DNA from 3 places in the Xanthobacter sp. genome. Region 1 is predicted to be linked to each of the others. Evidence: predicted binding sites of a transcription regulator. Region 1 holds the regulator's gene; each other region holds the start of a gene.
What was found. Region 1 encodes HrcA, which represses chaperone genes, less so after heat shock. Its sites were predicted from a motif close to GTTAGCACTCNCNNNNNGNGAGTGCTAAC; they were not measured.

Region 1 (3,273 bases):
GCTTCTCGTCGGCCGTCATCTCGGCGAAGGTCTTCACATGGCCCTCGGGGAGGAACATGGGATCGTAGCCGAACCCCTTGGCGCCACGGGGCGGCCAAACGAGGGTGCCGTCCACGGTGCCCTCGAACTCCTCCAGATGCCCATCCGGCCAGGCGATGCAGAGCGCCGAGACGAACCGGGCATGGCGCTGGTCGGGCTCGGTGGCGCCGACCTTCCGAAGTTCGGCCTCCACCTTCTCCATGGCCATCTCGAAATCGCGGTCGGGTCCCGCCCAACGGGCTGTGTGGATGCCCGGCGCACCGCCGAGGGCCTCAATGACGAGGCCGCTGTCGTCGGCAAACGCCGGAAGCTGGGCGGCGTTGGCCGCCGCCACAGCCTTCAGGCGGGCGTTTCCCTCGAAGGTGGTCTCGGTCTCCTCCGGCTCGGGAAGACCGAGCTCGCCGGCGGAGACGGCCTCCACCCCGTGAGGCTCCAGCAGCATCTTCATTTCGATGAGCTTGCCGGGATTGTGGGTGGCCACCACCAGCCGGCCGGTGAGCTGGCGCGCCATCAGCCGATCGCCAGCTTCTGGAGGGAGACGAGCCGATCCACGCCCGAGCGGGCCAGCGACAGCAGCGAGAGCAGTTCGTCCTGGGTGAAGGGCGTCTTCTCCGCCGTGCCCTGGATTTCCACGATGCCGCCAGTTCCGGTCATGACGAAGTTAGCGTCCGTCTCGGCCACCGAATCCTCGGCATAATCGAGGTCGAGCACGGGCGTGCCTTCATAGATGCCGCAGGAGACCGCCGCCACGTGCTGCTTGAGCGGCATCTCCTTGATCATGGAGCGGGACTTCATCCAGCTCAGGCAATCATGAAGCGCGATCCAGGCGCCGGTGATGGAGGCGGTGCGGGTGCCGCCGTCGGCCTGGAGCACGTCGCAGTCGATGGTGATCTGCTTCTCGCCCATCGCCACGAGATCCGTGACCGAGCGGAGCGAACGCCCGATCAGGCGCTGGATCTCCTGGGTGCGGCCGGACTGCTTGCCGGTGGTGGATTCGCGCCGGGTGCGGTCGTGGGTGGCGCGGGGCAGCATGGAATATTCCGCCGTCACCCAGCCGCGTCCCTGGCCCTTCAGCCACGGCGGCAGGCGCTCCTCCAGCGTCGCGGAGACGAGAACGTGGGTGTCGCCGAACTTCACGAGGCAGGAGCCTTCCGCGTGGCGCATCACGCCCCGTTCAAAGGACACCGCGCGCATCTCGTCGGGGGCGCGCTTGCTGGGCCGCATAATGGATACCTCTTTGTGCGTCATGGGCGCTCCTTTTAGAGCGCCGCGCGCCGGGAGGAAAGCAAGGGTGGTAGGAGCCCCCGCGTGGCGCTTGAACCCGGCCCCGGCGAGGGACACATTAGAGCCAGCGAAATCCTTGGCTCCGAAGGCTGAACCCGTGGCGCTCGATCCGTTCCTGCCCCTCTCGACCGGCGGCCTCGCGCAGATCGATCAGCGTTCGCGCGAGATTTTCCGCCAGATCGTGGAGAGTTACCTCGCCACCGGTGAGCCGGTGGGCTCACGCAACATCGCCCGCCTGATCCCCATGACCCTCTCCCCCGCCTCGGTCCGCAACGTGATGGCGGACCTCGAGGCGGCCGGGCTGATCTATGCCCCACACACCAGCGCCGGGCGCCTGCCCACTGAGCGCGGCCTGCGCTTCTTCGTCGATGCGCTCATGGAGGTGGGCGACGTCAACGAGCGTGACCGGGCCAATATCGAGACGCAGGTGCTCGCCGCCGCACGCACCACCACGGTGGAAGGCGTTCTGCAGGAAGCCTCCGCTTTGCTCTCGGGCCTCGCCCGCGGTGCCGGGGTCGTCACCGCCACCAAGACCGATCCCCGCCTTAAGCATGTGGAATTCGTACCCCTGGAACCGGGCCGCGCCCTCGTCATCCTCGTATCGGAGGATGGGCAGGTGGAAAACCGCGCGCTCGCCCTTCCTCCCGGCTTGCCGACCTCCGCCCTCACCGAGGCCACCAATTTCCTCAATGCCCACATCCGTGGCCGCACCCTCTCCGACGCCCGTCAGGAGATGGAGAGCCTGCTCGCCGAGATCAACCGCGACCTCGACACCCTGACCGCGCGCGTGGTGGAGGCGGGGCTCGCTTCCTGGTCCGGCGACGGGCCGGGCGAGCGGACCCTCATTGTGCGCGGTCAGGCGAAGCTGCTGGAGGATCTCAGGGCGCTGGAGGATCTAGAGCGCATCCGCCTGCTGTTCGACGATCTCGAGACCAAGCGCGAGGTCTCGGAACTCCTCGGCCGGGCGGAGGAGGCGCAGGCGCTGCGCATCTTCATCGGCTCGGAGAACCGGCTGTTCTCCCTTTCCGGCTCCTCCACCATCGTCGCGCCCTACCGCGATGGGCAGGGACGCGTGCTGGGCGTGCTGGGTGTCATCGGCCCGACGCGGCTCAATTACGGCCGCATCGTCCCCATGGTGGACTTCACCGCCCGCCTCGTGAGCCGGGTGCTGGGCGCACCGGGTGCGGACGCTGCGTGAGGGATAAGGATCACCACGACTTGATTTTTCCCCCCATCGCCCCGATATGCGCCGGGACGATTGGCCTTTGCCCGGCGGCGTTGTGACCTCGGGCGAATCTCAAGGCAGGGGAAGTAACCGGATGAGCGAGCAGAAGCGCGCGCCCGAGACCGGCGGCGACGCAAGCGAAAACGGTGCCGCGCAGGGCAATGCACAGGTGAACGAGGCGACCGCCGAGGCGGAAGCCACCGCCATGGCGGACGCCGCCATCGGCGATCCGGCGGGCGACAAGGCGCGCCTGGAAGCCGAGATCGCGAGCCTCAAGGACAAGTTCCTGCGCGCCTTCGCGGAGGCGGAGAATGTGCGCCGCCGCGCCGAGAAGGAAATCCAGGACGCCAAGACCTACGGCATCGCCTCCTTCGCCCGCGACGTGCTGAACGTGGCGGACGATTTGGCCCGTGCCCTCGGTTCGGTGGAGGCGGACGCAAAGGCGACCGCAGAAGGCAGTTTCAAGGCGCTGCTGGACGGACTGGAGCTGACCGAGCGCGGCCTCGTGAAGGCGCTGGAGAAGCACGGCATCCGCAAGATCGAGCCGAAGGGGGAGAAGTTCGATCCCAACCTTCATCAGGCCATGTTCGAGGTGCCGGACCCGAGCGTGCCGACCGGTACCGTGGTGCAGGTGGTGCAGGCCGGCTACGTCATCGGCGAGCGCGTTCTGCGGCCCGCCATGGTCGGTGTCGCCCGCGGTGGCCCGAAGGCTGAGGCGAACAAGG
Region 2 (3,273 bases), on a different contig from region 1:
GTCGTCAACGCGGTCCTTCTTCTCCTTGACCTCGACCTCGGTCGAGCCGCCCACGCGCACCACGGCGACGCCGCCGGCGAGCTTGGCGAGGCGCTCCTGGGCCTTTTCGCGGTCATAGTCGGAGGTGGTGGTCTCGATCTGGGCGCGGATCTGGGCGATGCGCGCCTCGATGTCGGCCTTCTCGCCGGCGCCGTCGACGATCGTGGTGTTCTCCTTCTCGATCACCACCTTCTTGGCGCGGCCGAGCATGGAGAGGTTCACGCTGTCGAGCTTGATGCCGACTTCCTCGGAGATCACGGTACCGCCGGTCAGGATCGCGATGTCCTGCAGCATGGCCTTGCGGCGATCGCCGAAGCCCGGAGCCTTGACCGCAGCCACCTTCAGGCCGCCGCGCAGCTTGTTCACCACGAGGGTGGCGAGGGCCTCGCCTTCCACGTCCTCGGCGATGATCAGCAGCGGACGGGCCGACTGCACCACCGCCTCGAGCACGGGCAGCAGCTCCTGCAGGCCGGCGAGCTTCTTCTCGTTGATGAGGATGTAGGGCTCCTCGAACTCAACGCGCATCTTCTCCGCATTGGTGATGAAGTACGGAGAGAGATAGCCGCGGTCGAACTGCATGCCTTCCACGACATCCAGCTCGGTCTCGGCGGTCTTGGCTTCCTCGACGGTGATGACACCCTCGTTGCCGACCTTCTTCATCGCCTCGGCGAGGAACTTGCCGACCTCGGCGTCGCCGTTGGCGGAGATGGTGCCGACCTGGGCGATCTCGTCGTTGGAGGTCACCTTGCGCGAGTTGGCGGCGAGGTCCTTGACGATGGCGTCCACCGCGACGTCGATGCCGCGCTTCAGATCCATCGGGTTCATGCCGGCGGCAACCGCCTTGGCGCCTTCCTTCACGATGGCCTGGGCTAGCACGGTGGCGGTGGTGGTGCCGTCGCCGGCGAGGTCGTTGGTCTTGGAGGCGACCTCACGCACGAGCTGGGCGCCGAGGTTCTCGAACTTGTCCTCGAGCTCGATCTCCTTGGCCACCGACACACCGTCCTTGGTGATGCGGGGGGCGCCGAAGCTCTTCTCGATGACCACGTTGCGGCCCTTGGGGCCAAGGGTCACCTTCACGGCGTTGGCGAGGATATCGACGCCGCGCAGAACCTTGTCGCGCGCGTCTACGGAGAATTTCACGTCCTTGGCAGCCATGTGGCGTGCTCCTTCAGATTGGGACGATTAACCGGGATGGCGAATGCCGCGGGATCGGGCGCCTCGGGCTGCCTCGGCCCTGCGACTGAAAATCAGGCTGCCTGAGTTCAGGCCGCTTTCTTGGCGCCGGCCGCGTTCTCGATGACGCCGAGGATGTCGCTCTCCTTCATGATGAGGAGATCCTGGCCGTCGATCTTCACTTCGGTGCCGGACCACTTGCCGAACAGCACGATGTCGCCAGCCTTGACGTCGAGCGCCACCAGTTCGCCCTTCTCGTTACGGGCGCCGGGACCGACCGCGACGACTTCGCCCTGCTGCGGCTTCTCCTTGGCGGTGTCGGGGATGATGATGCCGCCGGCCGACTTCTGCTCGGCCTCGATGCGCTTGACGACCACGCGGTCGTGCAGGGGACGGAAACCCATAGGGAAACCTCCGGTTCGATGTTGTCCATCGGGGTTGCCTGTTTTGAAGGCGCCGGGAACCCCTCCACCCGGCCCGACCGCGATCTAAGGGCGGCAAATTGGAGCCGCAAGGGGTCGGCTCAAAAAATTTAGCACTCAAGGGAACTGAGTGCCAGCAGCCCGTCCCCCTTCAGTTTGAGCGGAAGCCGGACGGCTCACCAGCTACGCGCGGCGCGAGCACGGGCGCGGCCCGGCGCTGTCAGCAGTCCGGCCCGAAGGCTGCTAGAGCATTGTTTTTGCAGACGGAAACCAATCTTTAGCCTTGGCCCCAGCAAAGTGCGTAGCCGACAATGAAGTGTCCGGTCCCGTCTTCCCCAGCCCTGTTGGCGGCGGGGCCGCGGATTGGAGGTGTGACCCATGGCTGCCAAGGTGTCGCGTGACTTCGTCCTGCAGATGGAAGGCTACGGCCTCGCCACGGCCGAGATCCTCTATCGCATGCCCGACCATCCCGGCCTGCTCCAGACCTTCCTCTGGCAGGACTACGATCTGTGCCCGCGCTTTCCGGAGCTGAACAAGTTCCTGGAATTCTGGCGACGCGAGATCGAGGGGCCGCTCCATTCCGTGCGCGTCGCCCATTCCGGCCTCATTAAGCCCGCAGAGTTGCGGTCCGTGGACGGAATGTTCCTTTTGAACTGATGTGGAGCAATCTCCCTGCGTCAGGGACTTTCCGTATCAGTCAACGGTCTTTATGGTTTCGATCGGGCGGTGAGGACATGCACGTCCCCGCGGGGGTGGGGCGTGCATGTCCGCTCAATTCCATGTGCGGCGTGATGGGAACAGCGCAGGCCTGACCCAGCGGAATTTTTGCGCCCCAGTGCCCTCCCGCTGCCGTTTTCCGGTTGTAGCTGAAGCGTCCATTCCATGAGGGCGCCTTGGATCACCGCACGCCACGAACATCCGAACTCCTGGCCGCCGTGCTCGCCGCGCAGGAGGGGGATCAGGTCGCCATCGGCGATCTGGTGAACGCGCTGCGCAATCGCGCCTTCGGCATTCTTTTCCTCATCTTCGGCATACCCAACTGCATCCCCATGCCGCCGGGCATCCCCGTGGTGTGCGGCATCATCCTGGGCCTCATCGGCCTGCAGATGATGCTGGGCCGGCAGGAATTGTGGCTGCCGGCGTGGATTGCGCGCCGCACCTTCTCCCGCGCCATGCTGGAATCGATCGTCACCCGCTCCCGGCCGTGGATCGAGCGGTTCGAGCGCGTCTCCCGTCCCCGCTTCGAAGAGTTCGCCGGCCCCACGGCCCGGCGGATCGTGGGCGCGACGGTGGTGGTGCTGGGCTTCATCCTGTTGCTGCCCATCCCCTTCCTCGGCAATCTGCCGCCGGGATTTGCCGTCTGCATCTTCGGCCTCGGCCTCGTGGAGCGGGACGGCCTCGTCATCCTCGCGGGCTTCGGCGCGACGATCCTCGGGCTGATGGTGACAGCACTGATGAGTTGGGCCATCTACCAGGGCGCCATCGCCATCTTCTGAGACCTTCCCCCTCCATGCGTGTAGACGCCTTCGATTTCCACCTCCCCGAGGAGCGCATCGCCCTGCGCCCCGCCGAGCCGCGCGACACGGCGCGGATGCTCGTCGTCCGCCCCGGCGCCACGCCGGAGCTGGAGGACCGCATC
Region 3 (3,273 bases), on a different contig from region 1:
GATGCCGACGTGGCGTTCACCATCCAGTCGATTTCGAAGGCATTTGCCTTCTGTCTCGCCCTCGAGGTGGCGGGCCGCGACAAGGTGCTTTCCCGCGTCGGGGTGGAGCCCTCGGGGGATGCCTTCAACGCCATCGTCTTCGATGCCAAGACCAACCGGCCCTTCAACCCCATGGTGAATGCCGGGGCCATCACCGTGTCCGGCCTGCTGGTGGAGCATCTCGGCGCCGAGGCGCTGGAGTTCGTGCTGGATCGCTTTTCAGCGGCGGCGGGGCGGCGGCTCGCGGTGGACGAGGCGGTGTTCCGCTCGGAGGCGGAAACGGCCCACCGCAACCGCGGCATCGCCCACCTCCTCACCAGCGCCGGCGCGCTCACCGCCGGGGTGGACGCGACGCTGGACCTCTATTTCCGCCAGTGCTCCATTCTGGTGACGGCCAGCGACCTCGCCCGCATGGGGGCGACACTGGCCAATATCGGCGAGAACCCGCTCACCGGCACGACGGCCTTTGCGGTGGACGCGGTGCGCGCCACGCTGGCCGTGATGTTCACCTGCGGGATGTACAATTTCGCCGGCAACTGGGCGTTCGATGTGGGCGTGCCGGCCAAGAGCGGGGTGGGCGGCGGCATCCTCGGGGTGGTCAACCGCCAGCTCGGCATCGCCACCTATTCACCGCGGCTCGACGGGCGGGGCAATTCCGTGCGCGGCATCGCCGCCTTCCGGGAACTGGCCGAGGAACTGGGCCTGCACGTCTTCGACCCCACCAACCGGGGGTCGGCCATGCTCAGCGCCCTCGGGCGCTGAGCCATGCTTTGGTTTTTTGCCGCCTTCGGGCGGTGAGGGGCGCGCGGCCCCTCAGGTCACGAGCAGCGCACGTAGACCATGGTGCCGTAGCGCTTGGCCACTTCCGGATCGACGAACTTCAGCACCAGGATGTTGCCGTCGAAGCGCACCACCTGACGGTCGCGCTCGCCGCCGGCCGGGTCATCCGGCGGGCCGATGTAGACCGGGCCGTTGCCCACCTGCTTCGACACCAGCTCGGTGAGCTTGTTGTCGTCGGCGAGGTACATCATCACGCCGCCATTGGTGCCGGCGGTAATAACATACGGCTGGTTGCCGCAGGAAGCCTTGGCCTGGGCCTCGGTGCGGGTGGCGTCGTCCGGCCGGTGATAGGCGGCGAGGCCCCAGCGGCCGACGAGGCGGTCGGGCGGGATCGGGCTGGTAAAGACCGGGCGCGCGGCCGGCGGGGGCGCGGAAGGGGTGGTCTCGCAGCCGGCGAGGCCGAGGGCCAGCACGGCAAGGGCAGCGCCGGCCAGCGCGGCGCGCGGCCGCCCGAAGGCCGTCCATCCGAACGCGGACCGCCCGAACGCAGATCGCTCGAAAGCAGACTTGGATCCCGCAACCATCTTCGTCATGTGCTTTCCGAGGCCTCCCGCCGCCTGGAACAAGAATGCGACCACCCAGGCAGTCGCCTGACCATAAAGGCTTGCGCCGTCGACGTCGATGCCGTCCGCATCGCCCCCGCCCGCCGTCAAGCCTCAGCTCCTGAACAGCTTATCCCACGGCTCGTTACCGCTTTGCTAGCCCACCGATTGCTGCAGCGCGCCTTGACGTTCGCCGGGCGCGCCCTTATCTCCGCGACGAGCTTGGCACTCTTCATTCGGGAGTGCCAGAACGGCGGGCCAAGGCTCGCGCTCCCCCCGAAGAGGTAACGACCCATGTCCTTCCGTCCTCTGCACGACCGCGTGGTCGTCAAGCGCATCGAAGCCGAGCAGAAGACCGCCGGCGGCATCATCATCCCCGACACCGCCAAGGAAAAGCCCCAGGAGGGCGAGGTGATCGCGGTGGGCGCCGGTGCCCGTGACGAGAGCGGCAAGCTCGTCCCGCTCGACGTGAAGGCCGGCGACCGCGTGCTGTTCGGCAAGTGGTCCGGCACCGAGGTCAAGATCGACGGCCAGGACCTGCTCATCATGAAGGAAAGCGACATCCTCGGCGTCATCGCCAAGTGACTTGTCGTCCGCGCTTCTGAGCCGGTCCACCGAAACAGAATCACAAGGAGGCCGTTATGGCTGCCAAAGAAGTAAAGTTCTCCTCGGACGCGCGCGAGAAGCTGCTGCGCGGCGTCGACATCCTCGCCAATGCGGTGAAGGTGACCCTCGGCCCCAAGGGCCGCAACGTGGTCATCGAGAAGAGCTTCGGCGCCCCCCGCATCACCAAGGACGGTGTGTCGGTGGCCAAGGAGATCGAGCTCGAGGACAAGTTCGAGAACCTCGGCGCGCAGCTGGTGCGTGAGGTCGCCTCCAAGACCAACGACCTCGCTGGCGACGGCACCACCACCGCCACCGTTCTGGCCCAGGCCATCGTGAAGGAAGGCGCCAAGTCGGTCGCCGCCGGCATGAACCCGATGGACCTGAAGCGCGGCATCGACCTCGCCGTCGCCGCGGCCATCGCCGACATCCGCGCCCGCGCCAAGAAGGTCTCCTCCTCCGCCGAAGTGGCGCAGGTCGGCACCATCTCCGCCAACGGCGATGCCTCCATCGGCGAGATGATCGCCGGCGCCATGCAGCGCGTGGGCAACGAAGGCGTCATCACCGTCGAGGAAGCCAAGACCGCCGAGACCGAGCTCGAAGTGGTTGAAGGCATGCAGTTCGACCGCGGCTATCTCTCTCCCTATTTCATCACGAATGCGGAGAAGATGATCGCTGACCTGGAAGAGCCCTTCCTGCTGATCTTCGACAAGAAGCTCTCCGGCCTCCAGCCGATCCTGCCGGTCCTCGAGGCCGTGGTGCAGACCGGCCGTCCCCTCGTCATCATCGCCGAGGACGTGGAAGGCGAGGCGCTCGCCACCCTCGTGGTCAACAAGCTGCGCGGCGGCCTGAAGGTCGCGGCCGTGAAGGCTCCCGGCTTCGGTGATCGCCGCAAGGCGATGCTCGAGGATATCGCCATCCTCACCGGCGGCACCGTGATCTCCGAGGATCTCGGCATCAAGCTCGAGAACGTCACCATCGCCCAGCTCGGCCGCGCCAAGAAGGTCATCCTCGAGAAGGAAAAGACCACGATCGTGGACGGCGTCGGCGAGAAGGCCGACATCGAGGCCCGCGTGAACCAGATCAAGGCGCAGATCGAGGAGACCTCCTCGGACTACGACCGCGAGAAGCTCCAGGAGCGTCTGGCCAAGCTCGCGGGCGGCGTCGCGGTGATCCGCGTCGGCGGCTCGACCGAGGTCGAGGTGAAGGAGAAGAAGGACCGCGTTGACGACGCGCTCAACGCCACCCG

Region 2: the regulator HrcA is predicted to act here: its motif matches at 1,744-1,772, upstream of groES (co-chaperone GroES).
Region 3: the regulator HrcA is predicted to act here: its motif matches at 1,643-1,671, upstream of groES (co-chaperone GroES).

The regions. Positions count from the first base shown of each region.
Region 1 covers NZ_JAYRPE010000016.1:40,553-43,825, forward strand. Annotated here, with positions in the region: gene rdgB (RdgB/HAM1 family non-canonical purine NTP pyrophosphatase) at 1-550, opposite strand, end outside; gene rph (ribonuclease PH) at 550-1,263, opposite strand; gene hrcA (heat-inducible transcriptional repressor HrcA) at 1,421-2,521, shown strand; gene grpE (nucleotide exchange factor GrpE) at 2,643-3,273, shown strand, end outside.
Region 2 covers NZ_JAYRPE010000021.1:252,156-255,428, reverse strand. Annotated here, with positions in the region: gene groL (chaperonin GroEL) at 1-1,194, opposite strand, end outside; gene groES (co-chaperone GroES) at 1,302-1,616, opposite strand; gene ACE3QW_RS08255 (usg protein) at 2,013-2,291, shown strand; gene ACE3QW_RS08250 (exopolysaccharide biosynthesis protein) at 2,528-3,130, shown strand; gene queA (tRNA preQ1(34) S-adenosylmethionine ribosyltransferase-isomerase QueA) at 3,145-3,273, shown strand, end outside.
Region 3 covers NZ_JAYRPE010000035.1:28,917-32,189, reverse strand. Annotated here, with positions in the region: gene glsA (glutaminase A) at 1-801, shown strand, start outside; gene ACE3QW_RS11655 (hypothetical protein) at 858-1,412, opposite strand; gene groES (co-chaperone GroES) at 1,716-2,006, shown strand; gene groL (chaperonin GroEL) at 2,063-3,273, shown strand, end outside.